3 regions of the Lelliottia sp. RD5 genome follow, and region 2 is predicted to be linked to each of the others. Evidence: riboswitches for the same ligand, from Rfam matches in the RefSeq annotation. Region 2 holds a riboswitch; each other region holds the start of a gene.
What was found. Region 2 has a riboswitch for thiamine pyrophosphate ahead of thiC (phosphomethylpyrimidine synthase ThiC). Riboswitches for the same ligand answer to the same signal wherever they lie in the genome.
Positions count from the first base shown of each region.

Region 1: linked by a shared signal. The riboswitch ahead of thiM (hydroxyethylthiazole kinase) and the one ahead of thiC (phosphomethylpyrimidine synthase ThiC) in region 2 are both predicted to bind thiamine pyrophosphate.
Region 3: linked by a shared signal. The riboswitch ahead of thiB (thiamine ABC transporter substrate binding subunit) and the one ahead of thiC (phosphomethylpyrimidine synthase ThiC) in region 2 are both predicted to bind thiamine pyrophosphate.

Region 1 covers NZ_JBVYHQ010000003.1:367,456-378,090, reverse strand. The annotation lists gene AC0LWE_RS12725 (nucleoside permease) at 1-517, shown strand, start outside; gene AC0LWE_RS12720 (ADP-ribosylglycohydrolase family protein) at 514-1,518, shown strand; gene AC0LWE_RS12715 (PfkB family carbohydrate kinase) at 1,515-2,471, shown strand; gene AC0LWE_RS12710 (GntR family transcriptional regulator) at 2,445-3,191, opposite strand; gene thiD (bifunctional hydroxymethylpyrimidine kinase/phosphomethylpyrimidine kinase) at 3,241-4,041, opposite strand; gene thiM (hydroxyethylthiazole kinase) at 4,038-4,808, opposite strand; TPP riboswitch at 4,844-4,940, opposite strand; gene AC0LWE_RS12695 (hypothetical protein) at 5,611-6,114, shown strand; gene AC0LWE_RS12690 (diaminobutyrate--2-oxoglutarate transaminase) at 6,403-7,779, shown strand; gene AC0LWE_RS12685 (pyridoxal phosphate-dependent decarboxylase family protein) at 7,798-9,264, shown strand; gene etk (tyrosine-protein kinase) at 9,384-10,635, opposite strand, start outside.
Region 2 covers NZ_JBVYHQ010000013.1:15,319-25,953, reverse strand. The annotation lists gene purD (phosphoribosylamine--glycine ligase) at 1-561, shown strand, start outside; gene AC0LWE_RS21995 (DUF1481 domain-containing protein) at 599-1,291, opposite strand; gene hupA (nucleoid-associated protein HU-alpha) at 1,303-1,575, opposite strand; gene AC0LWE_RS21985 (YjaG family protein) at 1,762-2,352, opposite strand; gene nfi (deoxyribonuclease V) at 2,394-3,065, opposite strand; gene hemE (uroporphyrinogen decarboxylase) at 3,075-4,139, opposite strand; gene nudC (NAD(+) diphosphatase) at 4,184-4,960, opposite strand; gene rsd (sigma D regulator) at 5,057-5,554, shown strand; TPP riboswitch at 5,656-5,764, shown strand; gene thiC (phosphomethylpyrimidine synthase ThiC) at 5,930-7,822, shown strand; gene thiE (thiamine phosphate synthase) at 7,822-8,457, shown strand; gene AC0LWE_RS21950 (HesA/MoeB/ThiF family protein) at 8,450-9,205, shown strand; gene thiS (sulfur carrier protein ThiS) at 9,189-9,389, shown strand; gene thiG (thiazole synthase) at 9,391-10,161, shown strand; gene thiH (2-iminoacetate synthase ThiH) at 10,158-10,635, shown strand, end outside.
Region 3 covers NZ_JBVYHQ010000006.1:121,070-131,704, forward strand. The annotation lists gene araA (L-arabinose isomerase) at 1-1,325, opposite strand, end outside; gene araB (ribulokinase) at 1,336-3,045, opposite strand; gene araC (arabinose operon transcriptional regulator AraC) at 3,383-4,225, shown strand; gene AC0LWE_RS17750 (DedA family protein) at 4,354-5,121, shown strand; gene thiQ (thiamine ABC transporter ATP-binding protein ThiQ) at 5,300-6,007, opposite strand; gene thiP (thiamine/thiamine pyrophosphate ABC transporter permease ThiP) at 5,991-7,601, opposite strand; gene thiB (thiamine ABC transporter substrate binding subunit) at 7,577-8,560, opposite strand; TPP riboswitch at 8,592-8,692, opposite strand; gene sgrR (HTH-type transcriptional regulator SgrR) at 8,729-10,384, opposite strand; gene sgrT (glucose uptake inhibitor SgrT) at 10,473-10,625, shown strand.

The sequences.
Region 1 (10,635 bases), on a different contig from region 2:
CGAGATCTTCTTTATGCTGGCGCTGCCGTTTTTTACCAAGCGCTTTGGTATCAAAAAGGTTCTGTTATTAGGTCTTATCACCGCCGCCATCCGTTACGCCTTTTTCGTCTTTGGCGGTGCGGACGAGTACTTCACCTACGGCCTGCTGTTCCTCGGTATTTTGCTGCACGGTGTGAGCTACGACTTCTATTACGTCACCGCCTATATCTACGTGGATAAGAAAGCGCCAGTGCATATGCGCACCGCCGCGCAAGGATTGATCACGCTGTGCTGTCAGGGTTTTGGCAGTCTTTTAGGCTACCGCCTGGGCGGCGTGATGATGGAAAAAATGTTTGCTTATAAAGAGCCGGTGAATGGGTTGACCTTCAACTGGGCCGGAATGTGGGCGTTCGGCGGCATCATGATCGCCGTTATCGCCGTGCTGTTTATGCTGTTTTTCCGCGAATCGGATAAAGAGATCACCGCAATTGAGGTGGTTGATGGCGATACCGCGCTGACACGAGGGGAAGTTAAATGAAAGTAGAACGTATTCTCGGTGCCCTTTATGGGCAGACGCTGGGAGACGCAATGGGCATGCCGTCGGAGCTGTGGCCGCGCAGCCGTGTCAAAGCGCACTTCGGCTGGATAGACCGCTTTTTGCCGGGGCCTGCAGAGAACAACGCCGCCTGCTATTTTGGTCGCGCGGAGTTTACCGATGATACTTCCATGGCACTGGCGCTGGCCGATGCCATCATCGAGTGCGACGGACAGATTCATGCTGACACCATTGGGAAGCACATCCTGCTGTGGGCAAACCGGTTCGATGCCTTCAACAAAAATGTGCTCGGCCCGACGTCTAAAATTGCGTTGAACGCCATTCGCGACGGGAAGCCCGTCAGTGAACTGGAAAATAACGGCGTGACGAACGGTGCGGCAATGCGCGCCTCACCGCTGGGCTGCCTGCTCCCGGTCACCCGTCTTGAACATTTTGTGGGTCAGGTTGCGCTCGCATCCAGCCCGACGCACAAATCGGATCTGGCGATTGCCGGTGCGGTAGTGATTTCGTGGGCGATTTCCCGCGCGATAGACGGCGAGTGCTGGCAGAACATTGTCGACGCCCTACCCGGCATTGCGCGCTACGCGCAAGAATCCAACGTTACGACCTTTAGCGCGTCGCTGGCAGCACGTCTCGAACTGGCGTTGAAAACCGTACGTGAAGCCAACGGCATCGAATCCGCCAGCGAGCGGATTTATCAGCTGATCGGCGCAGGAACGAGCACGATCGAATCCGTTCCGGCCGCAATTGCGATGGTAGAACTTGCCGGCACCGACCCCAATCGCTGCGCCATATTGTGCGCCAATCTCGGCGGCGATACGGACACTATCGGGGCAATGGCAACGGCCATTTGTGGCGCATTACACGGTGTTCAGGCCATTAACCCGGAATTTAAAGCTGAACTGGATGCGGTCAATCAGCTCAATTTTGAGTATTACAGCGAAAAACTGCTGCACTATCGGGAACAAAGAGAGGGCACATGAACACAGGATTTTCCCGCCGTCTTGAGTCGCTAACAGCACAGCGTCCGGTGACGATACTGGGCGCAGCGGTCATCGACGTGATCGCCGACGCTTACGCCCTGCCCTGGCGCGGCTGCGATATTGAGCTTAAGCAACAGGGCGTTAATATTGGCGGATGCGCGCTGAATATTGCCATCGCGCTGAAACGTCTGGGTATTGACGCGCAAAACGCGCTGCCGGTGGGGCATGGTGTTTGGGCGGATATCATTCGCAACGCGATGGCAGCGCAGGATCTGCATAGCGCGGTGGAAGCCGAAACGGGCGATAACGGCTGGTGCCTGGCGCTGGTTGAGCCAGACGGCGAGCGCACGTTTATGTCGTTCAGCGGTGTGGAAAATCAGTGGCAGCAGCGCTGGCTGGACACACTCGTTGTGCCCGCAAATAGCCTGGTCTATTTATCCGGCTATCAGTTGGCCGCACCCTGTGGTGAGTTGCTCACCTGCTGGCTGGAGCAACTGCGCGACGTCACCCCGTTTATCGATTTCGGCCCGCGCTTCGAAGATATTCCGGATGCATTAATGGCGCGGATTATGGCCTGCAAACCGATTGTTTCGCTTAACCGTCAGGAGGCGCATATCGCCGCCGCGTGTATTGGCGCTGATGACGCGTCACTGGGCAAAGCCTGGCAGAAGCGCTATGGCTGCCCGCTGATCGTGCGTTATGACAAAGACGGCGCGTGGTATTACGACGGCGAAAACACCGGCCATGTGGCGGCGTTTCCCGCAACCGTGGTGGACACGATCGGGGCAGGCGACAGCCACGCGGGCGGAACGCTTGCCGGGCTAGCGGCGGGCTGGGGCTTTGCTGATGCTGTCGCGCTGGGAAATGCAGTGGCGGCGTGGGTCGTCAGTCACCGCGGCGGCGACTGTGCGCCGACGCGCGAGGCATTACTCCTCGCACACAAAGACATATAAATCGCTTCGGCAGTAGCTGATGCTGTACTCAATGGGCCGGTGTTGCTGGTCAAGCGCAACCTGCTTGATCACCAGCACCGGAATTTTTTCGTCCATGTTGATATGCTTCTGGAACTCACTGTCCGGCATCCGGGCGCTCACACGAGAACGCGTGCGCTGCGGGAAAACGTTTTGGCTACGGAAATAGTCATACAGTGAAATACCAATTGCATCCGGGTCGTGAATGAGTCCAACCGGAACCCAGGACTCTTCAATGGAGACCGCATCTTCGTCCACGTAGCGAATGCGTTTAAGCATAAAAACGTCACTTTGCGGAGCGATGGACAATTCCCCCGCCACGTCATCCGGGCATTTCACGATCCGCTTGTTGACCCACAGCGTGTCAGGTTTTTTGCCACGCAACACAACCTGCTGAGAAAATCCGCGCGCCTCTTTCAGCGAGTATTCAAAGATATTGTTGATTTGCGTCCCGTAACCGCGGGCGCGCGTCACCACGCCCTCTTCTTCCAGCGCCTGCATCGCTTTACGCACGGTGATGCGTGACACACCGGTCAGTTGGCTCAAATCGCGTTCACCCGGCAAAATATTGCCATGCTCCAGCGCGCCGCTACGGACGGCGTTTTTTACCGTCTCGGCGAACTTGAGGTATAACGGAGTATTATCCGCTGCCGCAATACGTTCATTTAGCTGAGCAATTAACCGGGTATGCGCTTGTTCCATCTCTCTTTTCCAGGCCGAAAATCCTTATCCAGTATACTCGTTCGGGGCATTACCACCATGCATGAAAATGGTGTACCGGGCCAATACCGTGACCGACTTCGAGACTGTCAGCTTTTTCCAGCGCGCGCGATAGCCAAATTTTGGCCTCCATCACCGTATCCTCCCAACTATCATGACGTGGGCGGAGTGCAGCCAGCGCTGCCGATAGCGTGCAGCCGGTACCATGGGTGTTTTTGGTCATGACGCGTGGCGCGGTGAATCGCTGGATACGCTCACGCGTGAAGAGCCAGTCCGGGCTTTCAGGATCGTCAAGATGGCCGCCTTTCATCAGCACTGCCTCGCAGCCAAGCGCCAGAAGTGCGCGCCCCTGCTCTTTCATCTCGTGCTCGGTACGGGCATGAGGCGCATCCAGCAGCGCCGCCGCCTCCGGCAAATTTGGCGTGATCAGCGCGACGTGCGGCAGAAGATGTTTTCGCAGAGTTTCGACTGCAGCAGGAGATAGCAGCGGATCGCCACTTTTCGCCAGCATCACCGTATCAAGTACCACGTTTTTAACGCGATAATGTTTGAGGCGCTCCGCGACCGCTTCCACGATATCCGCCTCTGCCAGCATGCCGATTTTGGTGGAATCAATGCGAACATCGCTGAACACAGAGTCCAGCTGGGCACCGACAAAATCCGGTTCGATACGATACACCGACTGCACGCCGCGCGTATTTTGCGCCACCAGTGCGGTAATGACCGAGCAGCCATACGCCCCAAGGGCGGAGAAGGTTTTCAGATCCGCCTGAATCCCGGCGCCACCACTCGGATCAGTGCCAGCAATGGTTAATGCGTTGATACGTTTCATGCCTGCACCTCCAAGTTCCAGAGTGCGTCAATAAATGTGCAGGCAAAGCTTCCCGGTCCACGGCTTTGTTTGATAGCCACGCTTCCGGCGTGTTTCATAAACCCGCATGCCGCGGCAACATTGTCCAGCCGGTCGCCAGGCAATGAACAGCTTGCCGCGACAACGGCCGATAGCGCACAGCCGGTCCCCACGACGCGCGTCATCATCACATCGCCCCCGGTGATGCTCTGCGTGCGTTGCCCATCGGTGATGTAATCCACTTCGCCCGTCACCGCGACAATGGCATTGGTCTGTCGGGCAAGGGCTATCGCGGCAGGCAACGCACTGGAAGCGGTATCGGTGGTGTCAACGCCTCGCCCACCGGCGCTCATACCGGCAAGCGCGAGAATTTCCGAGGCATTACCGCGGATCGCCGCAGGTTTGAGTGAGAGGATTTGCTGGCAAAAACGGGTGCGGTACGCAAGCGCACCCACGGCGACGGGATCCAACGTCCACGGTTTTCCAGCGGCCACTGCACTTTCAATTGCCCGACGCATCGCTTGCGCGCGCGGCGCGGTCAGCGTTCCGACGTTGATCAGTAAGGCATCAGCCATCGCGGCAAATTGCTCTGCCTCTTCGGCTTCAATCACCATTGCGGGAGACGCGTCAAGTGCCAGCAATACGTTGGCCGTAAAGGTTTGCACCACATCGTTGGTCATGCAGTGTGTGAGCGGGGAACGCGTACGGAAGTGATGTAAGGCGTGTAAATCGAGTCGGTCAGGCTGCATATTTCGCTCCTGCCTTGCGCGAAGAAGCGATAACCCTAAAAGTCACCTGACTTCCCTACGCTGGCATTATCCAGATCAGGTGGTACGGGTATTTCTCAGCCTTCACAAGGAAGGGCACCCCGAGTCAAATTACCTAAAACATCAGTAATCGGGACAGCGTAGAGGAAGTGATTATCTTAAGCAAGCGTCTTAGCCCCCTCTTTCCCGATCATAAAATGCTGTAAACATTTATTATTTCAGGCGTACTTAGGTTGAGTCACTACCTATATATGTAAACATTAAATATCCTTGATTTTTTAGGATTAATAATCTTTCCCCCATGAATAAAACCCTATTCACGCCCAACTCTTCAGACTATTACAAACAAAATAAAATCAATTAAAACAACGCTATATATAATAATCAGTCAACCCATAATTACTTATTCATTCGTATATTACGTGATCTAAATCAAATGCAAATGAAGCGAATTACGGGATAGTTGCCCAAGGTAACCAATTCGTTTCTGTGTAAGAGTCGCTATAAACTTAATGATTTATAATAATATGGTAGAAAATGTTAAAACTTATTATTGTCTCGGCAATCGTATCGATTTCCCTGGTCGGCACAGGGATTTTTATCGGCGTGATATATAAAAATACGGTTAGCAATATGGCAGAAAATTGCATCAGCCAATGACTGGGATTTCATTGTCTCGTCATTATGGAAACAACCACTTTAAATGCCTAACCACTACAAATAACCTGGAAACAACCAGTTTATTTCACAGTGTCGTTTAATAAAAACATATTAGGATCAATGAATGATGAAGATGATATTAGCGGTTTTGGTTTGCGCGGCGACGCTTTCGGGTTGTACGACAGAATCACAGCGCATTGCCAATTGCACAAGTACGGGTGTAAGCCTGGATACGTGTTATAAAGTTGAGCATGATAATCAAAATGTTATCCGCGCCGCAGCACTTCAGAATGCGTACAACCGTTCAGCTGTATACGCGCAGCAATATGATAATAAGCATCATCATCATGGTGTAGATCAACATGCGCAGGCCGCACACGTTGCCGATCCATTACGTGAAGCGTCATTCTCGGCAAATGGAATTCATGCAACGGTCAGTAATGGTTTCTTTACTGCCACTATTAACGGCAAAAAAGCCACAGTAAAACGTTTCAATGCCAATGCTTACGAAATTAAAGGCGCGGGATATGTTCTTTCTATTACCCTGGACGACAACGGAATTACCGATGCGTCATGGAATAAGACGCAGGGCAGAGACAATGGATTACTTCAGGTCATTCAGAAGTAACGTACGGGCGGCCGAAAAAGCCGCCTTTATCGCTTTCATCAGCGCGGCTTTTGAGTGCGCGGATCTGTGAGATTTTTTTCTGTGTTTTGATACGATAAAACTACAGCAAAAACATCGATTTACCTCCCCTTCGCCAACACCTTTACATTGTAACAAAACAGTAAACAAATTAACCATTGAGCCACGCGCCAAAAGGCTCTATATTGGCCGCGTTTTTTACCTGACCCATCCTTAACTAACTATTAATTCAATCGAGGCGTATAAGCCAGCCCCGGTTGTAGGAGTGATATGATGACGGATAAAGTCCGTATTGACACCGTAGATGCCCACAAAAGCAACGAAACCTATCTGGCCCGTCAGGCCGAGTTTGAATCGAACGTCAGGAGTTATCCTCGCAAGCTGCCTTTAGCGATTACTAAAGCAGACGGCGTATGGATTACCGATGCAGATAATAAAGAATACCTTGACTGTCTTGCAGGCGCTGGCACCCTCGCGCTTGGCCATAACCATCCTGATGTGCTGAAAAGCATCCAAAATGTCATTACCAGCGGCTTGCCGTTACATACACTGGATCTGACAACTCCGTTGAAAGACGAGTTTTCTGAATATCTGCTCTCTCTGCTCCCTGGCCAGGGTAAAGAATATTGCCTGCAGTTCACCGGCCCATCCGGCGCTGACGCCGTTGAAGCTGCGCTGAAGCTGGCGAAAAAAGTGACCGGCCGTAGCAGCATTATTAGCTTCTCCGGCGGCTATCACGGCATGACCCACGGCGCGCTGTCCGTGACAGGTAACCTGTCACCGAAAGAAGCGGTCGATAACATGATGCCAGAAGTGCAGTTCATGCCTTATCCGCACCAGTACCGCTGCCCGCTGGGCATTGGTGGTGACGCGGGCGTGAAAGCGCTGACTTACTATTTCGACAACCTGATCAACGACGTTGAAAGCGGCGTGCGTAAACCTGCGGCCGTGATTCTGGAAGCCGTTCAGGGTGAAGGCGGCGTGAACCCGGCTCCGGCTGAGTGGCTGCAACGCATTCGTAAAGTGACTCAGGAACACGGCATTCTGCTGATCCTTGATGAAGTTCAGGCGGGCTTTGCACGTACTGGTAAGTTCTTCGCCTTTGAACACGCCGGTATCGAGCCAGATATCATCGTTATGTCTAAAGCCGTCGGTGGCGGTCTGCCGCTGGCCGTTCTCGGTATCAAAAAGCAGTTTGATGCCTGGGCGCCAGGTCATCACACTGGTACTTTCCGTGGTAATCAGTTGGCGATGGCGACCGGCCTGACGACGCTGAAAATTCTGAAAGACCAGGACATTGCCGACAAGGTGGCTGCACAGGGCGAGTGGCTGAAAGGCCAACTGGCCGAATTGCAGAAACGCTATCCGGTGATTGGCCACGTACGCGGTCTGGGTTTGATGATCGGTATTGAGATCGTGAAACCAAACGAAGCGCCCGATCATATGGGTAGCTTCCCGGGCGATGGCGAGTTGTCCGCGCTGATTCAGAAAAAATGCTTCGAAGCCGGTTTGATTCTGGAACGTGGTGGCCGTGATGGCGTCGTGCTGCGTCTGTTGCCGTCCCTGCTGATCAGCGAGCAAGAGCTGAACGTCTTCCTGGATAAATTTGAGCAGGCCCTGCTTGCTGCGGGCGTTCGCCCCGCGTAAACGGAGTTATTGAACACGATGTCTGATTCAAACCCAATTCTGTCGTCATCGGCGCAGAGCATCGAGGCCTATCAGCAGGCTATCGAGCAAAGCTCTCAGGCGGTTATGCAGTGGCTACAACAGTCTGAAATGTATCAGGGGAAAAACGTTGCCGAACTGCGCGACAACATTTCTCTGAATTTCGGGCAGAAAGGCCTCGGCAACGAAGCGGCTATTGCGCGTGCCGTTGAGTATTTCCTGAAAGACAGTCTGTCTGTGCACCATCCACAGTGCGTAGCGCATCTGCATTGCCCAAGCCTGGTGGTCAGCCAGGCGGCGGAAGTGCTGATCAACGCCACTAACCAGAGCATGGATTCCTGGGATCAGAGTCCTTCAGCCACCATTATTGAAATGAAGCTGATCGACTGGCTGCGCACCCGTGTTGGCTATCAATCCGGTGATGCAGGCGTGTTTACCAGTGGCGGGACCCAGAGCAATCTGATGGGGCTGATGCTGGCGCGCGATGCTTTCTTCGCGGCTAAAGGTCATTCGATCCAGCAGGACGGTTTGGTTGGCGATCTGCGCAAAATCCGCGTGTTATGTTCTGAAAACGCACACTTCTCGGTGCAGAAGAATATGGCACTGCTGGGTCTTGGCTATCAGTCTGTTATCCAGGTGAAAACAGACGATTGTTCACGTATGGACCTGAACGATCTGGCTGCTAAAATTGCGCACTGCAATGCTAACGGCGAGCAAATTCTGGCAATCGTGGCAACTGCGGGCACTACCGATGCGGGTGCAATTGATCCGCTGCGCGCGATTGCTGAGATGGCTGCAGAACAGCAGATTTGGGTGCATGTCGATGCGGCATGGGGCGGCGCGCTGCTGATGTCAGAGAAATATCGTGACTATCTGGACGGCATTGAACTGGTGGACTCGATCACTCTGGACTTCCACAAGCAGTTCTTCCAGACCATCAGCTGCGGCGCGTTTCTGCTGAAAGAAGCCCGTCATTATGAGCTGATGCGTTACCAGGCGGCATACCTGAACTCTGAGTTCGACGAAGAGCAAGGCGTTCCGAACCTGGTGTCCAAATCATTACAGACCACGCGTCGCTTTGATGCGCTGAAGCTGTGGATGAGCCTGGAAGCGTTAGGTCAGGAGCAGTATGCCGCGATTATCGATCATGGCGTCACGCTGGCGCAGGAAGTGGCTGTGTATGTGCAGAACCATAATGCACTGGAACTGGTCATGCAGCCGCAGCTGGCAAGCGTGCTGTTCCGCTTCCGTCCTGAGCATGATCTGAATGATGCAGCTATTGCATTGTTGAATCAGAAAATTGGTGACGCGCTACTCGATTCTGGTCGTGCGAACGTCGGTGTGACCGAGCACAACGGTGTGACCTGCCTGAAGCTGACGCTGCTGAATCCAACGGTAACGATGGATGATGTTATCGTGCTGCTTTCACTGGTAGAACGCACCGCGCAAGAAATTCTGGCAAAATAATCTTGCTTGTTCCCCTCTTCTCATGGAGAGGGGAACAATTTTAGTCAATCGAAAGCGCCCTCTACACGCATGCCGACACGGAGAATTACCGTTCGCTGCGCTGAGTGCACATCATCGTTTTACTTTTCGGCCGCCTGACGGTACTCATACGAGCTATAACCCGCGGTGTAATAGATGGCAGCGGATTTAACAACATCATTCAGAATGGCACCATCTATAGAAACGCCAGCCAGATGAAGGCGTTTAACGCATGCCTGCATCTCTTTGACGCTAGTCATACCAAATCTCGCCACCAGCAATGTTGTACCCGACCTTCTTCCCACTAATGACGCATCCGTGACAGCAAGTATTGGGGGGGTATCAACGATAACCATCTCATAATGCTCGTTGGCCCATTTTAGTAGCTGCTGGAAATCATCCCCGATGAGCAACTCCGAAGGGTTAGTCGGCGCCTGGCCGCAGGTCAGCACATCAACGCCACCGGGCGCATAGTGCTGTATAGCTTCCTGATATCCCCCTTTTCCCATTAACACATCAGCCAGACCGCAACGGTTGGTGAGCGAAAATATCTGATGGACATAACCTTTGCGCATATCTGCATCGATAAACAGCACTTTCTGCCCAGCTTGCGCAACGATGGCAGCAAGTGACGTAGCCACCAGCGTCTTACCGCAGTCCTGCGTAGGGCCCGTCAGCATGATGACGCGATTATGGGTCCCCATCATGGTAAAATGCAGGCTGGTACGCAGGCCACGAATAGCCTCAACAAAGACATCGACCGGCCTGTCCACGGGCAGGAAAGGAACATTTCGTGTTCTGTGATTCCAGCGTTCGCTGATAAATCGCTTACTCCGCAAACGCGTCTTTTTCCACAGCCATTCAGAACGCGGCAACGTTGCAAGAACAGTTATTCCCTGCATTTCGAGTTGCTCAGGCGTTTCGATACCCCGTTTCATTGCCATACGCAGCAGGACGATGCCCAAAGAAAGGACTAAGCCCAACAGGCCTCCTATTACCACGATTAATGGTTTCTGAGGTTTAATCGGTTCAGGCTGTGTGACCGCAGAGTCAATAATCCGGACGTTACCAATTGCGCTTGAGCGAGAAATACTGAGCTCCTGCTGGCGCGTCAGGAGCTGTTGGTAAACCGCACGGCCGGAATCAACGTCCCTGCTCAAGCGCAGTATTTCCTGTTGCGTTGAAGGCATCGCGGTCACGCGTTTATTCAGGCGCGCTTTTTCGTTTTCAAGTGTTTGCCGCTTTTCATTCAACGCCCGATAAGTCGGGTGATCCTTTTTAAAAAGTTGAGAAATCTCCGCTTCACGAAACGTGAGTTCATTCAACTGGTTATCCGCGTTAACAATCTGTTCC
Region 2 (10,635 bases):
CAGCGCACCATGGACCGTATCATCTGGCCAACCGTCAAAGGCATGGCCGCGGAAGGCAATACCTATACCGGTTTCCTGTATGCCGGTCTGATGATCGACAAGCAGGGCAATCCAAAAGTTATCGAATTCAACTGCCGCTTTGGCGACCCTGAAACGCAGCCAATCATGCTGCGCATGAAGTCCGATCTGGTTGAACTGTGTCTGGCTGCATGTGAAGGCAAGCTGGATGAGAAAACATCTGAATGGGACGATCGTGCTTCGCTGGGCGTGGTGATTGCTGCGGGCGGTTATCCCGGTGATTACCGCAACGGCGACGAAATCCACGGTCTGCCGCTGGAAGAAGTCGATGGCGGTAAAGTGTTCCACGCCGGGACGAAACTGTCTGACGACGATCGCGTATTGACCAACGGCGGGCGCGTTCTGTGCGCAACGGCGCTGGGAAATACGGTCGCGGAAGCGCAGAAGCGTGCGTATGCGTTAATGGCCGATATTCACTGGGACGGCAGCTTTAGCCGCAGCGACATCGGTTATCGTGCAATTGCACGCGAGCAAGGCGAGTAATTAACACTGGCCCTCTCCGTCTGGAGGGGGTTTTCAATCAGAAGTTTTTTTCTGTCGGCTGCCAGGTACAAAAATCTTCATTTGCCACCAGCAACAGCTGCGAACCTTCGGATGCTTCAAGCCAGGCCACACTCACTTCTATTGACGAATGACGTTGACGCCTTTCGATATGTTCCTTTGCCCACGCGTCCAAATCGGGTTTCACCGTTTGACCTTCGCAGGTGGTCACCGAGCCATCGGCATGCCAGCGCCCCTGATGCAGCACAACGCGCCCCTGACGCAGCGCATCGCTGGTCTGACGGATTTGGTCGGCACGATAACGGTATAAGGCGATTTGATCGCTCGAAAGCTGCTGTTTTTGGCCGTCAACTTCGCGCTGCATGAAGCTCAGCTCGCCGCGACTATCAAACCGGACACGAATGTGTTCAGGCGTTTTACTGTAGATGTTGAGTTCAATCAGCGACAGCGCATCATCCTGCCAGCGGTATTCCGCTGTAGAAGTATTGCCCTTGTGCCACGGACTGAATGCAGAAAGGAGATGGACTTCACCATTGACGTCTTTACGCCAAATTCGCACCGCACCCTGATCGCCTGCATATCCACTCGCGGTGAATGGCGGCAAAGCAGAGTCATGGCTACAGGCCGAAAGCAACAGCACGCCTGCCAGCGCCAACGTTGAGCGCCAGACAGACAAAAGGGGCGAAACCGCCCCCTTGTTAAAACTGTTCACTGCCACGCGGCTTACTTAACTGCGTCTTTCAGTGCTTTACCAGAAACAAATGCTGGTACGTTAGCAGCAGCAATTTTGATTTCTTTACCGGTCTGCGGGTTGCGGCCAGTACGCTCAGCGCGGTGGTTCACTTTGAAGGTACCGAAACCAACCAGTTGTACAGCATCGCCTTCTTTCAGAGACTCAGTAATAGCAGCCAGGGTGGATTCCAGTGCAGCTTTAGCCTGCACTTTAGACAGATCAGCCTTGTCCGCAATTACATCAATCAGTTGAGTCTTGTTCATAAGTTATCCTTTCAATGTGTTTATCGCTTGCTAAGCATCGAGTGCGACGAAAATGCCAAAAAAGCACTCTCCTGCATACACGCACCGATAGCCACTTTTTTTCGCCCCCCAAATGTAGACCAGACGGGGGGCAGAAGGGAAGAGTGGAGGTGCGACAAAACAGGCGTTAAATCACGTTTTGTTGTCTCACTGGTTAAAAATTATACCAATATTACTCTCACCCGCCTCGCGTAAGTCCGCGCGCAGGCCTTTTATCAGTTCAATATCGCGTTCTTCGCAATCGGCCAAAAGTCGGAATATTTCCCACTGAATGTCCCATTCTTGTTCAACAGCCGGGTTCATTCTCAGCTCTTCGTCGGTCATTTCACGACCTTCCTGCGTCATTTCCAGCATCGCAACGGTGGTAATCGACGCCTTACTCACTTCGATGGCGTGCTCCAGGGTTTCACCGCTTAAACGCGAATGCACCAGTTCACTCAATGCCACGCAGGCGTCGATCGCTGGATAGACACCATACATATCGTAGTCATCCGCCGATGGGATCGCCTCTTCCAGCTTTTCGAGCTGGGAGTCAAAGTTCACCTTCGCGTCTTTAACCGTCAGTGTTTCCCAGATCAGGTCGAGAATACGGCGATAAATCTGGCCTTCACCAAATTCGGTTTCCTTGCAGAACGTCGCATAATTGGGATACATGCGCTCGCACAGGCAAGCCATAAAGGTGACGTGCTGCCAGCTTTCCAGCTTCTCAAGGCGCAGATGAATCGGGTTTTGTAACATGATGATGTCTCGAATCGGAAATTAGCGGCAGTTTACCTGAATCAAGGCTGAATTTCCTGCCAACGAATAAAAGCCGGGCGCGCCGATGCGACCGCATCAGCCCAGCGCGTCGGCTCTGGTAAACGGTAACCTTTCATACAACGCTGCACCCACGCAAGCGCACTGTCTGTGCTCACGCGATGCCCTGTCGCCACGAACAGCGGATTGCATCGTGCTTTGCTGCGCCAGACCCACGCCAGCTGTTCGCCTTTATCCATCAACGGTGCCAGCGCGCCCGGCTCAGCAGAAAGTGGCTCAAATTTCCCACACAGGCGCTTTTTCGCCACGCCAATTGTCGGGACATCCACCAGCAAACCAAAATGGCTGGCCACGCCCAGACGACGCGGATGGGAAATCCCATGACCATCAACAAACAGCAGATCGGGTTTTTGCGAGAGTTGTTCCCACGCTGCGAGCAGCGCGGGATATTCACGAAAGGAGAGAAAGCCAGGAATGTACGGCATGGTGGTGGCGATTCGCGCCACCTTATATTCAACCAGTTCCAGCGAGGGATACGTCAACAGCACCATCGCCGCTCGCGTCACGTCACCACCCTGCTCAAATCCCACGTCGGCGCCGGCGATCAACTGCGGCGGATCCTTATCCAGACGATCCTCACGGATCACTGACGAGGCAAGTTCGATTTGCTGAGCGCGTAACGACGCGAGATCCATAACAACTCCTTACAGATGATACTGGGCAGAATGTCGGTGCACCGCCTCCACAAACGCGCCAGCGTGCTCTGGCGGTACATCCTGATGAATTCCGTGACCCAGGTTGAAGACGTGACCTTCACCCTGGCCGAAACCTGCAAGTATAGACGCAACCTCTTCTTCGATACGTGCAGGCTGAGCGTAAAGCATAGACGGGTCCATGTTGCCCTGCAGCGCGACGGTGTCGCCCACGCGACGACGTGCGTCGGCAATATCAGTGGTCCAGTCAAGGCCCAGCGCATCGCAACCGGTGGCCGCCATGGCTTCCAGCCATTGTCCGCCGCCTTTGGTGAACAGCGTTACCGGCACACGACGACCTTCATTTTCACGTAGCAGGCCATCGATAATTTTGTGCATGTAATAGAGGGAGAACTGCTGATAATCGCGCCCGGTGAGCACACCGCCCCAGGTATCAAAGATCATCACCGACTGCGCGCCCGCTTTAATCTGCGCATTGAGATACAGCGTGACGCTTTTTGCCAGCTTATCAAGCAACGCGTGCAGGGCCAGCGGCTCGGCATACATCATCTTTTTAATGACGGTAAAGGCTTTGCTGCTGCCGCCTTCAACCATATAGGTCGCCAGCGTCCATGGGCTACCGGAAAAACCAATCAGCGGTACTTCGCCTTTTAGCTCGCGGCGAATGGTGCGCACCGCGTTCATCACGTAACCCAGTTCATCTTCAGGATCGGGAATCGGCAGCTTATCAATATCGGCTTTGCTCTTAATCGGAGACGTAAAGCGCGGACCTTCGCCCGTTTCGAAATACAGCCCAAGCCCCATGGCATCCGGGATAGTCAGGATATCTGAAAAAAGGATCGCCGCATCCAGCGGGAAACGGCGCAGTGGCTGAAGCGTCACTTCACAGGCCAGCTCCGCATTTTTGCACAGCGACATAAAATCGCCCGCCTGCGCACGCGTGGCTTTATATTCCGGAAGATAACGGCCTGCCTGGCGCATCATCCACACCGGGGTGACATCAACGGGTTGGCGCAGCAGCGCGCGCAGATAACGATCGTTCTTCAGTTCGGTCATTTTGCAGGTTCCTTAAGCATCTTACCGCTAGTGTATCACGTCATTCAGGCTTCATAGTCGGCCCGACACATTGCCACGGTATCTTCTATCAGACGACGCGCCACGGTGCCCGGTGGCGGTAACAGCGGTAAATTGTCGTAGCGATACCAGTTTGCTTCCAACAACTCTTTCGGGTCGATAACGATCTCGCCGCTGTCATAGTCAGCCATAAAGGCCGTCATCAATGACATCGGGAAGGGCCACGGCTGAGAGGTAACGTAACGCAGATTTTTGACTTTAATCCCGCTCTCTTCCATCACTTCACGCGCGACGGTTTGCTCCAGCGTTTCGCCGACCTCAACAAATCCAGCCAGTACCGTGTGAATACCATTGCGGTGGCGGACATGCTGCGCCAGTAAAATCGAATCATCACGACGAATAGCAACGATGATGCACGGTGCAATTTGCGGGTAATAGCGCTCACGGCAGTGGCTGCACAGCAGCGCCCATTCGGTTTTACTTGGATGCATAGGATGACCGCAATAACCGCAGAACTTATGCGAACGGTAGAATTCGGCTAACTGCACCCCGCGTCCGGCCAGCTGAAACAGGCCCGCATCATGATCCATAACCTGACGTACCGATCCCATATCCTGACGGCGATTCTGTTGGATCAACCACACAGCATCGCCCTGCCATTCACCGATCTTTAATGCGGATTGCCCCACAAGATCGAATTGCCCGGCGTCGCCGTAAGGTAACTCTCCGGCGGGCAACCATAATTTTTGCTCATGGCTGACGATCCACCAGCCACGATCTAATTTTTCAATTATACGATCCATATCTATTGCACTACCTTCGCTTCACAGGCATGTTGATAACAATATTCTTACAAATTTAGGCGGGCAGCTTTTAACCTTAACCTTGCGGAGTCAAACATGCTAAACCAGCTAGAAAGCCTGACAGAGCGCGTTGGAGGAAGTAATAAACTGGTCGATCGCTGGCTGCACGTGCGTAAACAATTGCTTGTTGCCTACTATAATCTGGTTGGCATTAAGCCTGGCAAAGAATCCTATATGCGCCTGAATGAAAAAGCGCTGGATAATTTTTGTCAGAGTCTGGTGGATTACCTTTCCGACGGCCATTTCAATATTTATGAACGTATTATCCGTGAAATGGAAGGAACGAATCCGTATTTAGCGGCGACAAAACTCTATCCGCAGCTGGAAGCGAACACCCAGCAGATTATGGATTATTACGACTCCGCGCTCGAAAACGCGATCGACCAGGATAACTATCTGGAATTACAGCAGGCGCTGTCCGATCTGGGCGAAGCCCTGGAAGGGCGATTTACGCTGGAAGACAAGCTGATTGCCCTCGTGCTGGACCACAATTTGAAAGCCAGTAACGAACATAACGTCGCGCGACCTGCTTGAGTTATTAATCGTTAACGCGTAGTTTACAAACACGCCCCTCTCTGGAGGGGCATTACACGAAATTTTTCACGCTGCTTTTTGGACAGATGAAGAATACGTGTAAATTCTTGTCGGAGTGCCCAGTGCGTAAGCCGGGCTGAGACCGTTAATTCGGGATCCGCGGAACCTGATCAGGTTAATACCTGCGAAGGGAACAAGAGTCAAAACTCATTACACAAAACCATTCAAGTTGCATCTCCCCAGGAGCTTACCGAGTAAGTGACTGAGGTGAATGAAGGCAGCCAGCGCAGAGGCCGCTTGAGTGATGAAGTGTAATCTCCTCTTGGTTCATCCGTTGTCTGACAAGCCACTTCCTTTACTTTTATGGAATGAGCTATGTCTGCAAAATTGACCCGCCGCGAACAGCGCGCACAAGCACAACACTTCATCGATACGCTCGAAGGCACTGCTTTCCCGAGCTCAAAACGTATTTATATTATCGGTTCACAGGCTGATATCCGCGTGCCCATGCGTGAGATCCAGCTCAGTCCGACGCTTCTCGGCGGCAGCAAAGAAAATCCGCAGTTTGAGGATAACGAAGCGGTCCCGGTGTATGACACCTCCGGCCCCTATGGTGATACCGACGTTGCCATCAACGTTCAACAAGGGCTGGTAAAACTGCGCCAGCCCTGGATTGACGCGCGTAATGACACCGTGGCGCTCACCGTTCGCAGTTCCGCATACACTCAAGAACGTCTTGCAGATGAGGGGCTTGATGAACTGCGCTTTACCGGTCTGCTGACGCCAAAGCGGGCGAAATCAGGAAAATGCGTCACGCAGCTGCATTATGCCCGCCAGGGTATTGTGACCCCTGAAATGGAATTTATCGCCCTTCGCGAAAATATGGGCCGTGAGCGTATTCGCAGCGAAGTGCTTCGCCACCAGCATCCGGGTGAAGGTTTTGGCGCGCGTCTGCCGGAGAACATCACGCCCGAGTTTGTCCGTGACGAAGTGGCCGCAGGTCGCGCCATCATCCCCGCCAATATTAATCACCCAGAATCTGAGCCAATGATTATTGGGCGTAATTTCCTGGTGAAAGTTAACGCCAATATCGGCAACTCCGCCGTGACGTCATCCATTGAAGAAGAGGTCGAGAAGCTGGTGTGGTCTACACGCTGGGGGGCGGACACGGTTATGGACCTTTCGACCGGGCGCTACATTCACGAAACCCGCGAGTGGATTTTGCGAAACAGCCCCGTTCCTATCGGAACCGTGCCGATCTATCAGGCACTGGAGAAGGTCAACGGGATCGCGGAAGATCTGACCTGGGAAGCGTTCCGCGACACGTTACTTGAGCAGGCGGAACAAGGCGTTGATTACTTCACCATTCACGCAGGCGTACTGCTGCGCTACGTCCCGATGACCGCCACGCGTCTGACCGGAATTGTCTCGCGCGGGGGCTCCATTATGGCGAAATGGTGCCTGTCACATCATCAGGAAAATTTCCTTTACGAACACTTCCGCGAAATTTGCGAAATCTGCGCGGCCTACGATGTGTCTCTTTCGTTGGGCGATGGGTTGCGTCCTGGCTCCATTCGCGATGCCAACGATGAAGCGCAATTTGCCGAGCTGCATACGCTGGGCGAACTGACCAAAATCGCGTGGGAATATGACGTGCAGGTGATGATCGAAGGGCCAGGCCACGTCCCGATGCAGATGATTCGCCGCAACATGACCGAAGAGCTGGAGCACTGCCACGAAGCGCCGTTCTATACGCTGGGGCCGTTAACGACGGATATCGCGCCGGGCTACGACCACTTCACCTCAGGCATTGGCGCAGCAATGATCGGCTGGTTTGGCTGCGCGATGCTCTGTTACGTCACGCCAAAAGAACACCTGGGCTTACCCAACAAAGAAGATGTCAAACAGGGATTAATTACCTATAAAATTGCCGCTCACGCCGCTGACCTGGCGAAAGGCCATCCGGGCGCGCAAATCCGCGATAACGCCATGTCTAAAGCGCGCTTTGAATTTCGCTGGGAAGATCAGTTTAACCTGGCGCTCGACCCCTTCACCGCACGCGCGTATCACGACGAAACCCTGCCGCAGGAATCTGGCAAAGTGGCGCACTTCTGCTCCATGTGCGGACCAAAATTCTGCTCGATGAAAATCAGCCAGGAAGTGCGCGATTACGCCGCGAAACAGGCTATCGAAGTGGGTATGGCCGATATGTCAGAAAACTTTCGCGCGAAAGGTGGTGAAATCTACCTTAAAAAGGAGAAGGCATAATGTATCAGCCCGATTTTCCCTCCGTCCCCTTTCGCTTAGGTCTTTACCCCGTAGTAGATAGCGTGACGTGGATCGAGCGGCTGCTTCAGGCGGGCGTTAAAACGCTCCAGCTACGCATCAAAGATAAACGCGATGAAGACGTTGAGACTGACGTGGCACACGCCATTGCGCTGGGACGCCGTTATGGCGCTCGCTTGTTTATCAACGATTACTGGCGACTGGCGATTAAGCATCAGGCGTATGGCGTGCATCTGGGCCAGGAGGATCTGCAAACCACCGATCTCAGCGCCATCCGCCACGCCGGTTTACGCCTGGGCGTTTCGACACATGACAATATGGAGATCGACGTGGCGCTGGCGGCACGACCGTCCTATATCGCGCTCGGACATGTCTTTCCGACGCAAACCAAGCAGATGCCCTCCGCGCCGCAGGGTCTTGAGCAACTGACTCGTCATATTGAACGACTGGCAGATTACCCGACCGTCGCCATCGGTGGCATTAGCCTTGAACGTGTCCCTGCGGTACTGAAAACCGGCGTCGGGAGTGTTGCGGTGGTCAGCGCGATTACTCAGGCTTCAGACTGGCAGGTAGCCACAGCACAGCTATTGCAACTGGCAGGAGCGGGCGATGAATGACAGTGACTTCATGCGTTATAGCCGCCAAATCATGCTGGACGATATCGCCATCGACGGGCAGCAAAAATTGCTCGCCAGCCGGGTACTGATTATTGGTCTTGGCGGTTTAGGTGCGCCGGCGGCGCAATATCTGACGGGGGCGGGGATTGGAACGCTGGTATTAGCTGACGATGACGATATCCACTTAAGCAATTTACAACGGCAAACTCTGTTCACGATGGACGATCTCGGTCAGTCAAAGGCAGAGGTGACAAAGCAGCGGCTCGCCAGACTGAATCCTGCTATTGAGCTTGTCGCCTTGAGGGAAAAACTCGCAGGCGAAAACCTTCGCCACGAAGTTGATCGTGCCGATGTGGTGCTGGATTGCACCGACAATATGGCCACACGTCAGGCGATAAACGCGGCTTGTGTTGCCCTCAACACACCGTTAATTACCGCCAGCGCAGTGGGTTTTGGCGGACAGCTCATGGTGCTGACGCCACCGTGGACGCAAGGCTGCTATCGCTGCCTGTGGGCTGATGACGATGAGCCCCAGCGTAACTGTCGCACGGCCGGTATTCTCGGCCCGGTGGTCGGCGTGATGGGTACCTTGCAGGCGCTTGAAGCCATCAAACTGCTGAGCGGTATGGAAACCCCACGCAATACGCTGCGGCTTTTTGATGCTCGCGTCGGGGGCTGGCGGCAACTGGCGTTACAACGCGCCAGCGGATGCCGTGTCTGCGGGGGACATCATGCGAATTCTGTTTAACGACGAACCGATGCAGTGTGTGGACGGGTTAACCATCGCCACACTGCTTGACCAGTTGCAGCAGCTAAAACCTGGCGTGGCGCTGGCACTTAACCAACAGGTCCTGCCGCGCGAGCAGTGGGAGCTTCAGCAGGTGCGCGACGGCGATCAGATCCTGCTTTTTCAGGTCATTGCGGGAGGCTGAGATGTTACGTATTGCTGATAAAACCTTTGATTCACATGTGTTTACCGGTACAGGAAAATTCGCCTCTCCACAGTTGATGGTGAACGCCATCCGCGAGAGTGGCAGCCAACTGGTGACGCTGGCGATGAAGCGCGTGGATCTGCGTAATCATAACGATGCCATTCTTGCGCCACTGCTGGAGGCCGGTGTGACCCTGCTGCCCAATACGTCTGGTGCAAAGACCGCTGAAGAGGCGATCTTTGCCGCACAGCTCGCGCGAGAGGCGTTGGGCACGAGCTGGCTGAAGCTCGAAATCCATCCGGATGCGCGCTGGTTAATGCCCGATCCTATCGAGACGCTGAAAGCCGCTGAATTGCTGGTCAAACAGGGATTTACCGTTTTGCCTTACTGCGGCGCAGACCCCGTTTTGTGTAAGCGCCTCGAAGAAGTGGGCTGCGCGGCGGTCATGCCACTCGGCGCACCTATCGGTTCAAACCAGGGGCTGGAGACCCGTGCGATGCTGGAGATCATTATCGAACAAGCCACTATTCCGGTGGTGGTGGATGCCGGTATCGGCGTGCCAAGCCACGCGGCACAGGCGCTGGAGATGGGAGCAGACGCGGTCTTGGTCAACACCGCGATTGCGGTGGCTGACGATCCGGTGATGATGGCGCGCGCCTTTCGTCTGGCGGTAGAAGCCGGTGTATTGGCGCGGCAATCAGGGCCAGGGTCTCGCCGAACACAGGCACAGGCCAGCAGCCCGCTAACCGGATTTCTGGAGGCGTACTCATGAGCACCTTTGTCGAACGCTGGCGACAACTCAATTGGGATGAGATCCGCCTGCGGATCAACAGCAAAAAACCTGCAGATGTTGAGCGTGCGCTGCATGCGCGCCATCCCACCCGCGAAGACATGATGGCACTGCTCTCCCCCGCTGCCAGCGCTTATCTGGAACCCATGGCACAACGTGCACAGCAGCTGACCCGCCAGCGATTCGGCAATACGGTCGGTTTTTACGTGCCACTCTATCTTTCCAATCTCTGCGCCAACGACTGTACCTATTGCGGCTTTTCGATGAGCAACCACATTAAGCGTAAAACCCTTGATGAGGTCGAGATCGCACGCGAGTGTGCGGCGATCCGCGAAATGGGGTTTGAGCATATTTTGTTAGTAACGGGGGAGCATCAGGGAAAAGTCGGAATGGACTATTTTCGGCGTCATTTCCCGGCTATTCGCCGCCAGTTCGCTTCATTGCAGATGGAAGTCC
Region 3 (10,635 bases), on a different contig from region 2:
CACGCTTCGGACGCCGTTGGCAGATCCGGCTGGGCTTTCCACAGCGCGTTTGCCACCGGCAGTTTCGGCAGAGAGTGCGGGGTTTCGACGGTATCGACGCAGTTCACCAGCAGGCGGAAACGATCGCCCAGGTCGATGAGGCTGGCGTTAATCGCCGGGCCAGTACGGGTGTTGAAGATCAGGCGTGCTGGATCGGCTTTGCCGCCGATGCCCAGATACTGCACGTCGAGGATCGGTTTCTCTTCAACGGCGATCGAAGGACACACTTCCAGCATGTGCGAGCCCAGCACCAGATCGTTGCCGTTCTCAAAGTGGTAGGTGTAATCCTCCATAAATGAGGTGCCGCCCTGTAGACCGGTCGACATCACCTTCATGATGCGAAGCAGGGCGGCGGTTTTCCAGTCGCCTTCGCCCGCAAAGCCGTAACCCTGCTGCATCAGACGTTGTACCGCGAGGCCTGGAAGTTGTTTCAGGCCATGAAGATCTTCAAACGTGGTGGTGAACGCATGGAAGCCGCCCTGTTCAAGGAAGCGCTTCATGCCCAGCTCAATACGCGCAGCATCTAACACGTTCTGGCGTTTATCGCCTTTAACCTGAGCGGCCGCGGTCAGGCGATAGCTGCTTTCATACTCATCAACCAGCGCGCTCACATCGCCATCGCTGATTTCATTCACCACCTGCACCAGATCGCCGACTGCCCAGGTATTCACTGAGAAGCCAAATTTAATCTGTGCTGCGACTTTATCACCGTCGGTGACGGCCACTTCGCGCATGTTATCGCCGAAACGCACCACTTTCAGATGGCGGGTATCTTGTTTTGATACGGCCTGACGCATCCAGGAGCCGATACGTTTCTGCGCGTGTTGATCCTGCCAGTGCCCGGTCACTACCGCGTGCTGCTGGCGCATACGCGCACCGATAAAACCAAACTCGCGGCCGCCGTGCGCGGTCTGGTTCAGGTTCATAAAGTCCATATCGATGCTGTCCCATGGCAGGGACGCGTTGAACTGAGTATGGAACTGCAGCAGCGGTTTATTGAGGATGGTCAGGCCGTTAATCCACATTTTGGCCGGAGAGAAGGTGTGCAGCCACACCACCATACCAGCGCATTTATCGTCGTAATTGGCGTCGCGACAAATGTGGGTGATTTCGTCCGGCGTGGTGCCGAGCGGTTTAAGCACCAGTTTGCACGGCAGTTTAGCTTCTGCGTTCAGCGCATTAACAACGTGTTCCGCGTGTTGAGTCACCTGACGCAGCGCTTCCGGTCCGTATAAATGCTGGCTGCCAATCACAAACCACACTTCATAATTATTAAAAATGGTCATTATCGTGTCCTTAATGTGTCAGGGTTGCCGGTTTTTCCGCGCTGTTTTTGGCGGGGGCGGCGACAGGGAGATAGTGTTGTTCAGCGCTTTTCGACCATTGCAGGTAGCGCTGATAAAGTTGTTCAAAGCGTTGTGCTTGCTGAGGGCGCGGCTGAAGCGTGTTTTCAACTTTGCTCGCCATGTGCTGCTGCGCGGTCGGGATATCGGCGTGAATGCCTGCCGCGACGGCGGCAAAAATCGCCGCACCCAGCGCGCAGCACTGATCGGAGGCGACAATTTGCAGCGGACGATTCAGGACGTCGCAGCAGGCCTGCATGATCACCTGATTTTTACGGGCGATACCGCCCAGCGCCATCACCTCGTTTACGGCGATACCTTGTTCGGTGAAGCACTCCATAATCGCGCGCGCACCAAACGCGGTCGCCGCAATCAGGCCGCCAAACAGCGCAGGCGCATCGGTTGCCAGGTTGAGGTCGGTGATCACCCCTTTAAGACGCTGGTTGGCAAACGGGGTACGCCGACCGTTGAACCAGTCGAGCACCACCGGGAGATGATCAAGAGACGGATTTTTTGCCCACGCTTCGGTGAGCTGCGGGAGCAGCATTTTTTTGCTGGCATCAATGTGCGGTTTCAGTTCCGGATGCGTCGCGGCCAGTTGATCCAGCGGCCAGCCCAACACGCGTCCAAACCAGGCGTAGATATCGCCAAAGGCGGACTGCCCGGCTTCGAGACCGATAAAATCAGGGACAACGCTCCCGTCAACCTGGCCACAAATGCCTTTCACCGCGCGGTCACCCACGGTAGCTTTATCGGCGGTCAAAATGTCGCAGGTTGATGTGCCGATCACTTTGACCAGCGTATTCGGCTGCGCGCCAGCGCCAACGGCACCCATATGGCAGTCGAACGCGCCGCCGGAAATCGCGACATTTTGTGGCAGACCCAAGCGTTGCGCCCACTCTTCGTTGAGCGTGCCTACCGGGATATCGGCGGTGAAGGTGTCGGTAAAGAGCGGGTATTTCAGGCTCTGGTTGATAATCGGGTCGAGCTCATCAAAGAACGCAGCAGGTGGCAGGCCGCCCCAGCTTTCGTGCCAGAGCGATTTATGCCCTGCGCTGCAGCGCCCGCGACGGATATCCTCTGGTCGCGTGGTGCCGGACAGCAGCGCCGGAACCCAGTCGCACAGCTCGATCCAGGAGACAGCAGCTTGCGCCACGGCGCGGTCCGCGCGGGTGACATGCAGGATTTTTGCCCAGAACCATTCGCTGGAATAAATCCCACCGATGTAGCGCGAGTAGTCGGCTTTGCCCGGCTGATGGCATAAACGGGTGATGGCTTCGGCTTCTTCGACCGCGGTATGGTCTTTCCACAGCACGAACATGGCGTTTGGGTTGTCGGCAAATTCAGGACGCAGCGCCAGCACGCGGCCTTCAGCATCAACAGGCGCAGGCGTTGAGCCAGTGCTGTCCACACCGATTCCGACAATCTGCGCACGCTGTTCTTCACTCAACTCGGCCAGCACGGTTTTGATCGCCGCTTCCATCGATTCGATGTAATCACGTGGGTGATGACGGAACTGATTATTTGGCGCATCGCAGTAACGCCCCTCTTGCCAGCGCGGATACCATTCGACGCTGGTCGCTATTTCCTGCCCCGTACGACACTCCACCGCCAGAGCGCGTACCGAGTCACTTCCAAAATCGAGGCCAATCGCAATTGCCATTTCTGTTGCTCCATCAAAAAACGGGTATGAATCAACATTAGAGATTGAGGGAAAAAATCGTCAGGCAGGATCCGCTAATCTTATGGACTAAATTGCTGTTAAGGTTGAAAGTGTGACGCTGTGCAAATAATCAATGTGGACATTTCTGCCGTAGTTATAGACACTTTTGTTACTGCTGTTTCGCCTGAAGTGGCGGATAAATCTGGGATAAATGCTGAATTAAGGCGGATCGGAAAGCGCGCAGATGCAATGAACGTCTTTTAACGCCCCGTTTTTAGACCGCTTTTCTCGATATGGACAATTTGTTTCCTTCTTGACCGTTGGGAGTCACCAATTTATGGCCGAAATACAAAACGATCCCTTGCTGCCGGGTTACTCCTTCAACGCCCATCTGGTCGCGGGTTTGACCCCCATTGAAGCCGACGGTTATCTCGACTTTTTTGTCGATCGACCGCTGGGAATGAAGGGGTACATTCTGAATATCACCGTGCGTGGCGAAGGGGTGATCCACAATAACGATCGGCAATTTGTCTGTCGGCCAGGGGATATTTTGCTGTTCCCGCCGGGGGAAGTGCATCACTACGGACGTCATCCAGATGCCAAAGAGTGGTATCACCAGTGGGTCTATTTCCGTCCGCGTGCTTACTGGCAGGAGTGGCTGGCGTGGCCGGCGATTTTTGCTCACACCGGTTATTACCGCCCGGATGAGGCGCACCAGGCGCAGTTTCGCGAACTGTTTGCCCAGATTATTGATGCGCAGGTAGGGGGGCGTTACGCGGAACTGCTGGCGATAAACCTGCTGGAACAGCTGCTGCTGCGGCGCATGGAGGCGATCAACGCATCGCTTAACCCGCCGCTGGATCACCGCGTGCGCGACGCCTGCCAGTACATCAGTGACCATCTGGCGGACAGCCAGTTTGATATTGCGGGTGTCGCCCAGCACGTTTGCCTGTCGCCATCGCGTCTGTCGCACCTGTTTCGCCAGCAGCTTGGCGTCAGCGTGTTGAGCTGGCGAGAGGATCAGCGCATCAGTCAGGCCAAACTGCTGCTCAGTACAACGCGAATGCCGATCGCCACCGTCGGGCGCAACGTGGGCTTTGAAGATCAGCTCTATTTTTCGCGCGTATTCAAAAAATGTACCGGTGCCAGCCCCAGCGAATTCCGCGCCGGATGTGAATAAATAGTAAAAAAAATTAAACAAACAGGTGAAGTCCGGCAGTAACCAGTAAACTCTTCAGACAATTGTTGTCTTGACGCGGCAGGAAGCGCTTCGCAGAATCCCTGCTTCGTCATCTGACCGGAATCGTTATGCAGGCATTGCTGGAACATTTTATTACTCAATCCGTCGCGTATTCGCTGATTGCTGTCGCGCTGGTGGCCTTCCTGGAATCGCTGGCGCTGGTGGGATTGATTTTACCCGGGACAGTCATGATGGCGGGGCTGGGTGCCCTGATTGGCAGCGGGGAGGTTAACTTCTGGCAGGCATGGGCGGCCGGAATTATAGGCTGTCTGCTGGGAGACTGGCTGTCGTTCTGGCTGGGCTGGCGCTTTAAAAAGCCGCTGCACCGTTGGTCATTCATGAAAAAGAACAAGGCGTTGCTCGATAAAACGGAACATGCCCTGCATCAGCACAGCATGTTTACCATTTTGGTTGGGCGATTTGTCGGCCCCACGCGTCCGCTAGTGCCAATGGTTGCCGGGATGCTGGATCTGCCGGTTGCCAAATTTATCCTGCCCAATATCATCGGCTGCGTCCTTTGGCCGCCGTTCTATTTCCTGCCCGGGATCCTGGCCGGTGCGGCGACCGATATTCCCGTTGATGCCCAAAGCGGTGACTTCAAATGGCTGCTGCTAGCGACCGCGCTATTGCTGTGGGTGGGCGTCTGGCTGTGCTGGCGTTTATGGCGCAGCGCCAAAGCCGGGACGGATCGTTTGACGCACTATTTGCCGCGCAGTCGTTTGATCTGGCTTGCGCCGTTACTCCTGGGCGTTGCGGTAGTCGCGCTGGTGGCGCTGATTCGTCATCCGCTCATGCCGGTGTACGGTGAGATTTTACTGAAGGTGGTAAGTCGGTAATTTTTCTTCTTTTCGATCGCGGTTTTACCCTTCTCCCTGTGTGCATGTCGGCGGATTTTCTCCCTCTCATTGTGTGCAAGTCAGCAGATTTTCTCTTTCTCGCTGGGTGCAACTCGGCGGGTTTTCTCCCTCTCCCTGTGGGAGAGGGGCGGGGTGAGGGCATCAGACGATTCAGTGCCTAAACCGGCTGCGCATGTATCCCCAGCAGCGCTGAGGCGCTGGCGTTTCCGCTAAGCAGCGCTTGCGTTTCGCCATCCCAGGCGATGCGCCCGTCGGCAATCACCACCGCTCGTGGCGCAATGCTGGCGGCGTCTTCCACGCTGTGCGACACCATCAGCATGGTGAGTTGCTTCTGTTGACACACGTCCTTCACCAGCTGCAGCATCTCTTGTCGCAGCGCGGGATCGAGGGCGGAGAACGGCTCATCAAGCAGTAAAATCGGCTGCTCCCGAACCAGGCAGCGCGCCAGCGCCACGCGCTGACGCTGGCCGCCGGACAGCTCTCCCGGCAGGCGATCGCTCAATTCCGTCAACCCCATTTGCTGTGCAATAGCATCACATTTTTGACGTTGCCCCTCCGTCAGTTTCAGCCCCGGATCCATTCCCAGCCCAATGTTCTGGCGGACGGTCAGATGGGTAAACAGATTATTTTCCTGAAACAGCATCGACACCGGACGCTGCGAGGGGGGCGTGTGAGTATGATCTTGACCGTTAATCGTCATCTCTCCGCGCGCGGGCGGCAGGAAACCGGCAATCAGATTGAGCAAGGTGCTTTTGCCTGCCCCACTGGGACCGAGAATCGCGATCATTTCACCTTGCTTCGCGGTCAGGGTAAAACGCATTGGCAGGTGCTGGTAAAGCCAGGTTACATCAGTCAGTTTTAGCATCACGCCCCGGTAGTTTTTCGATAACGGTGAACAAGGTAAAGCACAGCAGCAGAAGCAACAGCGCCGTGACAGCGCCGTCCTGACTGCGATAGGAGCCTATTTGCTGGTAGAGCCAGAACGGCAGCGTGCGGAAATCGTCATTGCCAAACAGCGCCACGACGCCGAAATCGCCAATCGACAGCACGCTGGCAAAGGCCAACGCCTGAGCAATCGGGCGTTTTAGTGCGCGGAGTTCGACCACTTTCAACCGCTGCCAGCCGTGCATTCCCAGTGACTGACAAAGCAAAGTGTAACGGGCGCTGACGTCGCGCATCGGATTTTCCAGCACTTTGAGCGCGTAGGGGATCGCCATCAGCGCGTTGGTGAAAATCACGATGCCGTCCGCGTGAGCGGGCAGGCCGATAGTGCTGTTAAACAGTAAGAAGAAACCGGTCGCCAGCACAATGCCCGGCATCGCCAGAATCAGCATTCCGCTCAGCTCAAGCGCCTGTCCGGCGACTCTGGCCTGACGCGCGTACAGCTCACGGCTGCTCCACAACAGCATCATTGTCAGCAGGACGCACAGCAAACCGGCACCGATGGCAATGCGCAGCGAGGTGCCGGTTGCTTGCCACAGTACAGGCTGTTGCAGCACGGAAATCACATTCAGATTGAGGCCATCTACCACCACCGCGAGCAATGGCGGGAGCATCAGCAGCAACGCCAGCGCGATCAGTACGATGTCCGTAACCCGGCTGCGCCAGCGATCCTGCGGGTCACGCCAGCCGCTGACCTGATGGCTACCCACCGCGATCGCTTTGCTCAGGCGCTGGCTGAGCAGCACCAGCCCCAGACAGCAGAACATCTGAACCATCGCCAGGATCGCCGCACGGCCCGGATCGTAGTCAAAGCTGAGCGCCTGATATATCGCGAGTTCAATGGTTGTTGCCTGAGGCCCGCCCCCCAGCGACAGCACCGTTGCAAAGCTGGCGAAACAGAGCATGAAGATCAACGCGGCAACCGGGGGGATCTGGCGGCGCAGCCACGGCCATTCGACAAACCGGAAGAACGGCCAGCCGCGCATACCAAGCTGTGCGGCGAGCTGGCGCTGTTCACCGGGAATATTTTCCAGTGCCTGTAAAAACAGTCGCGTCGCCATCGGCATATTGAAAAAGACGTGGGCCAGTAAAATGCCCTGCAGACCGTAAGGCGAGAAGGTCCACTCGATACCAAAAACACTCAGTAGCGAAGCGATCCACCCCTGGCGGCCGTAAACGCTCAGAATGCCAAACACCGCGACCAGCACTGGTAAAATCAGCGTCATGGCGCAAAGGCGCAACAGGATTTGCCTGCCGGGGAAGCGTCGGCGGTACAGGGCGCGAGCCAGAAAAATCGCCGGCACGACGGAAATCAGCGCAGAGAGAAACGCCTGCCAGAAAGAGAAACGCACGACATGCCACAGATAGCTGTCATGCCAAAGCGCGACGAGATCGCTCTCTGGCGCGTTAAACCACAGCGCCAGAAAAGCACCCAGGCTGACGGCCACCATTAACGTGGCGGCAATCAGCCCCGGAATCAGCCAGCCGGGGATCAGCGGCTGACGGCGCGTTGCCATTCACTGATCCATGCTGCGCGCTGGCTGGAAACCTGCTGCGGGGTAAATTCCAGCGTCGTTTGTGGTTTGGTCAACTGATCAAAGCCCGCAGGCAGCGTCACGTTGGTCACCGGATACATCCAGTTGCCGGTCGGGATCGCATTCTGGAATGCCGGTGAAACCATAAATTTCAGGAACTTTTCAGCCAGTTCAGGCTGTTTGCTGGCTGCCGTACGTGCGGCCACTTCCACCTGCAAATAGTGCCCCTCAGAGAAATTCGCCGCCGCGTAATGGTCTTTTTTCTCTTCGATGAAGTGATATGCCGGCGAGGTGGTGTAGCTCAGAACCAGGTCGCTTTCGCCTTTGAGGAACAGGCCGTAGGCTTCGCTCCAGCCTTTGGTGACGGTAACGGTTTTCGCCGCCAGCTTCTGCCACGCTTCTGGCGCGTTGTCACCGTAGACTTTTTGCATCCACAGCAGCAGGCCCAGACCCGGCGTGCTGGTGCGCGGGTCCTGGTAAATCACGCGCCATTTCTGGTCGCTTTCAACGAGTTCTTTCAGGCTCTTAGGCGGATTCTTGAGTTTGTTTTTGTCATACACAAACGCGAAGTAGCCGTAATCGAACGGCACGAACGTGTCATTTTTCCAGCCGCCGGGAACGTTAACCGCCTCGGAGGGCACGCCGCTTTTGGCGAACAGTTTGGTTTGTGAGGCCGCGTCCAGCAGATTATTGTCGAGGCCCAGCACCACGTCGGCTTTGCTGTTTTTACCTTCCATGCGCAGACGGTTCAGCAGCGAGACGCCGTCTTCCAGCGCCACGAATTTCATCTCGCAGTTGCAGTCGGCTTCAAAGGCTTTTTTGACGACCGGTCCAGGGCCCCAGTCAGCGGCGAAGGAGTCGTAGGTGTAGACCGTTAACACGGGCTTGGCAAAAACAGGCAGCGCAAACAGCGCCAGCAGGGGGAGAACTTTTTTTAACACTTTGCACCTCAAAGTTGAGTGGCAAAGGATTTTGAGCGACAGCCTCAAATCCCTTCGCCGGCGTTATCCGGATCAGGTTCGACGGGTATTATCTCAGCGCACATCATTGATGCAGCACCCCGTTGAGAACAGCAGTAGTGTAATGACTTGGTGAATATTACGAAAGTGTTATGGTTCCGGCGGTGCAAACCAGGCTGATTTAAAGTCAAACCAGCCTAAGGTGTTCATTCTCAAACCGCGCATACTGCGCTGCCCCTGGATCATCAGCCAGTGGTGGATCAGCGGAACCATCGCCTGCTGCGACAGCAACTGCTGGCACCAGACGGCGAGATTCATCTCCCCGGCCCGCCATTGCGCGGCGTCCTGCTGCCAGTCGCGGGCAATACAGTGCTGGATCAGCGGAATTTCAAACAGATGTGAGAACAGGGAGAAGTCGAGCGGCAAGGTGAAATTCGCGCTGTTGAGCCAGATATCGCTCACCGCTTCGCCGCGATGCCACTCATCGTATTCCACTTCCTGAATCTCGAGCTTCACGCCCTCTGCCGCCAGCAGTTTGCTCATGATTCTGGCGATAAAACGGTGCTCAACGTGTTCGCGATAATAGGTCAGGGTGATGGATTCCAGCCCGGCGGGTTTCTCGCCGCGTCCGGGGCGGGCATGGTGCCAGCGAGGAAGCAGCCCATACGCCGGGAACCAGTAAGTCTGGTGCTGATCTTCCGCCTGATAAATCAGATTGGCGGGGGCGAGAATTTGGCTCACCCACTGGCGCACCTCTCGACTGGCTCCGCGATGCGTGCGGGCATCAAACAGCAGGTAGTAACAGCCCTCTTCAAGTCGGCTCTCAACGGCTTTTTCGCCTTCGGTGGGGCCTTCCAGCGTCAGGCCTGGACTGAACTCTTCGCTGATGTCGGGCAATACCCAGACATTCACTTCGTCAATCAGTGCGCGATAACCAAAGTAGTCATCAAAGGCGCGGATCTTGAGTTGATTATTGTTGTTGCGCGTCACCGCATAAGGGCCCGTGCCGACAGGCTGACTGGAGAAATGAGGCATCGATTGCCACTCGTGCGGCAAAATCATCGACGGCACATAGCCCATCAGCCATGGCAGCCACTGATCGGGCTGCGAAAGTTCGATGTCCAGCGTCCAGGCCGTTGGCGAGTGGATGCGCGAGATATGAGAATAGAGCGGCAGTTCGCGGGCACGTTGCAGCGACGCGATAACATCGTCCATTTCCAGCTCACGTCCATGATGAAAATGAATGCCTGGACGCAAAAAGAAACGCCAGTGCAGGGGCGAAAGCTGTTGCCAGTGGTGAGCAATATCGGCTTCCAGTTCCCCGTTTTCCTCATTTATGCGCGTCAGGCCACTAAAGATCTGCCTCGCCATGTGCGTTTCGGATCGACGTAATGCGCTGCCGGGTAACAAATTTTTCATCGGGCGATAGTAGAGAACGCGCAGAATATGGCGTCCCTGGCGGAAGCTACGCCCCAGATGGGACACCAGCATTTGACGCACCGCAGCCTTATCGCCGACCAGTTGCACCAGCTGATCAATCCGATCCTGCTCCAGCAGATCCTCGGCGCGCTGTTGTTGCAGGGCTAGGCCGGTATAGAGGAACGTCAAACGCGAGCGTTTACCGCGCCCGGCTTCGGCTTCCCAGTTGAGCCAGCCCTGCTGCTGCATGGTGTTGAGCAGCGTGCGCATATGGCGGCGTGAACAGTTCAGGAGTTCAGCCAGTTCGTTGAGCGTGGTCTCCCGCTCCAGGCCTTCGCAGCATTGCCAGAGGCGGATGAATTGTTGTTGCAGACGACCTGACGCCATAAAAGGGGAACTCCTGCCAAAAAATCATCAATTTATTAATCCCTATATTAAGCCAATAATCATTTCCGATGAAGCAAGGGAGTGAATGATGAAGAGGTCAACCGCACGTCAGTTTTATCAGCAGTACTTTTTAGCGACAAAAGGAGTGTCCTGGCTGGCCCGCCAGTGCGCCGAGCAGCGGCTGAAAATGCTGGAAGAATTGATGCAGTGGGAGGTTACGCAAACGACCTCGGATCGCTGACTTGCCTCGA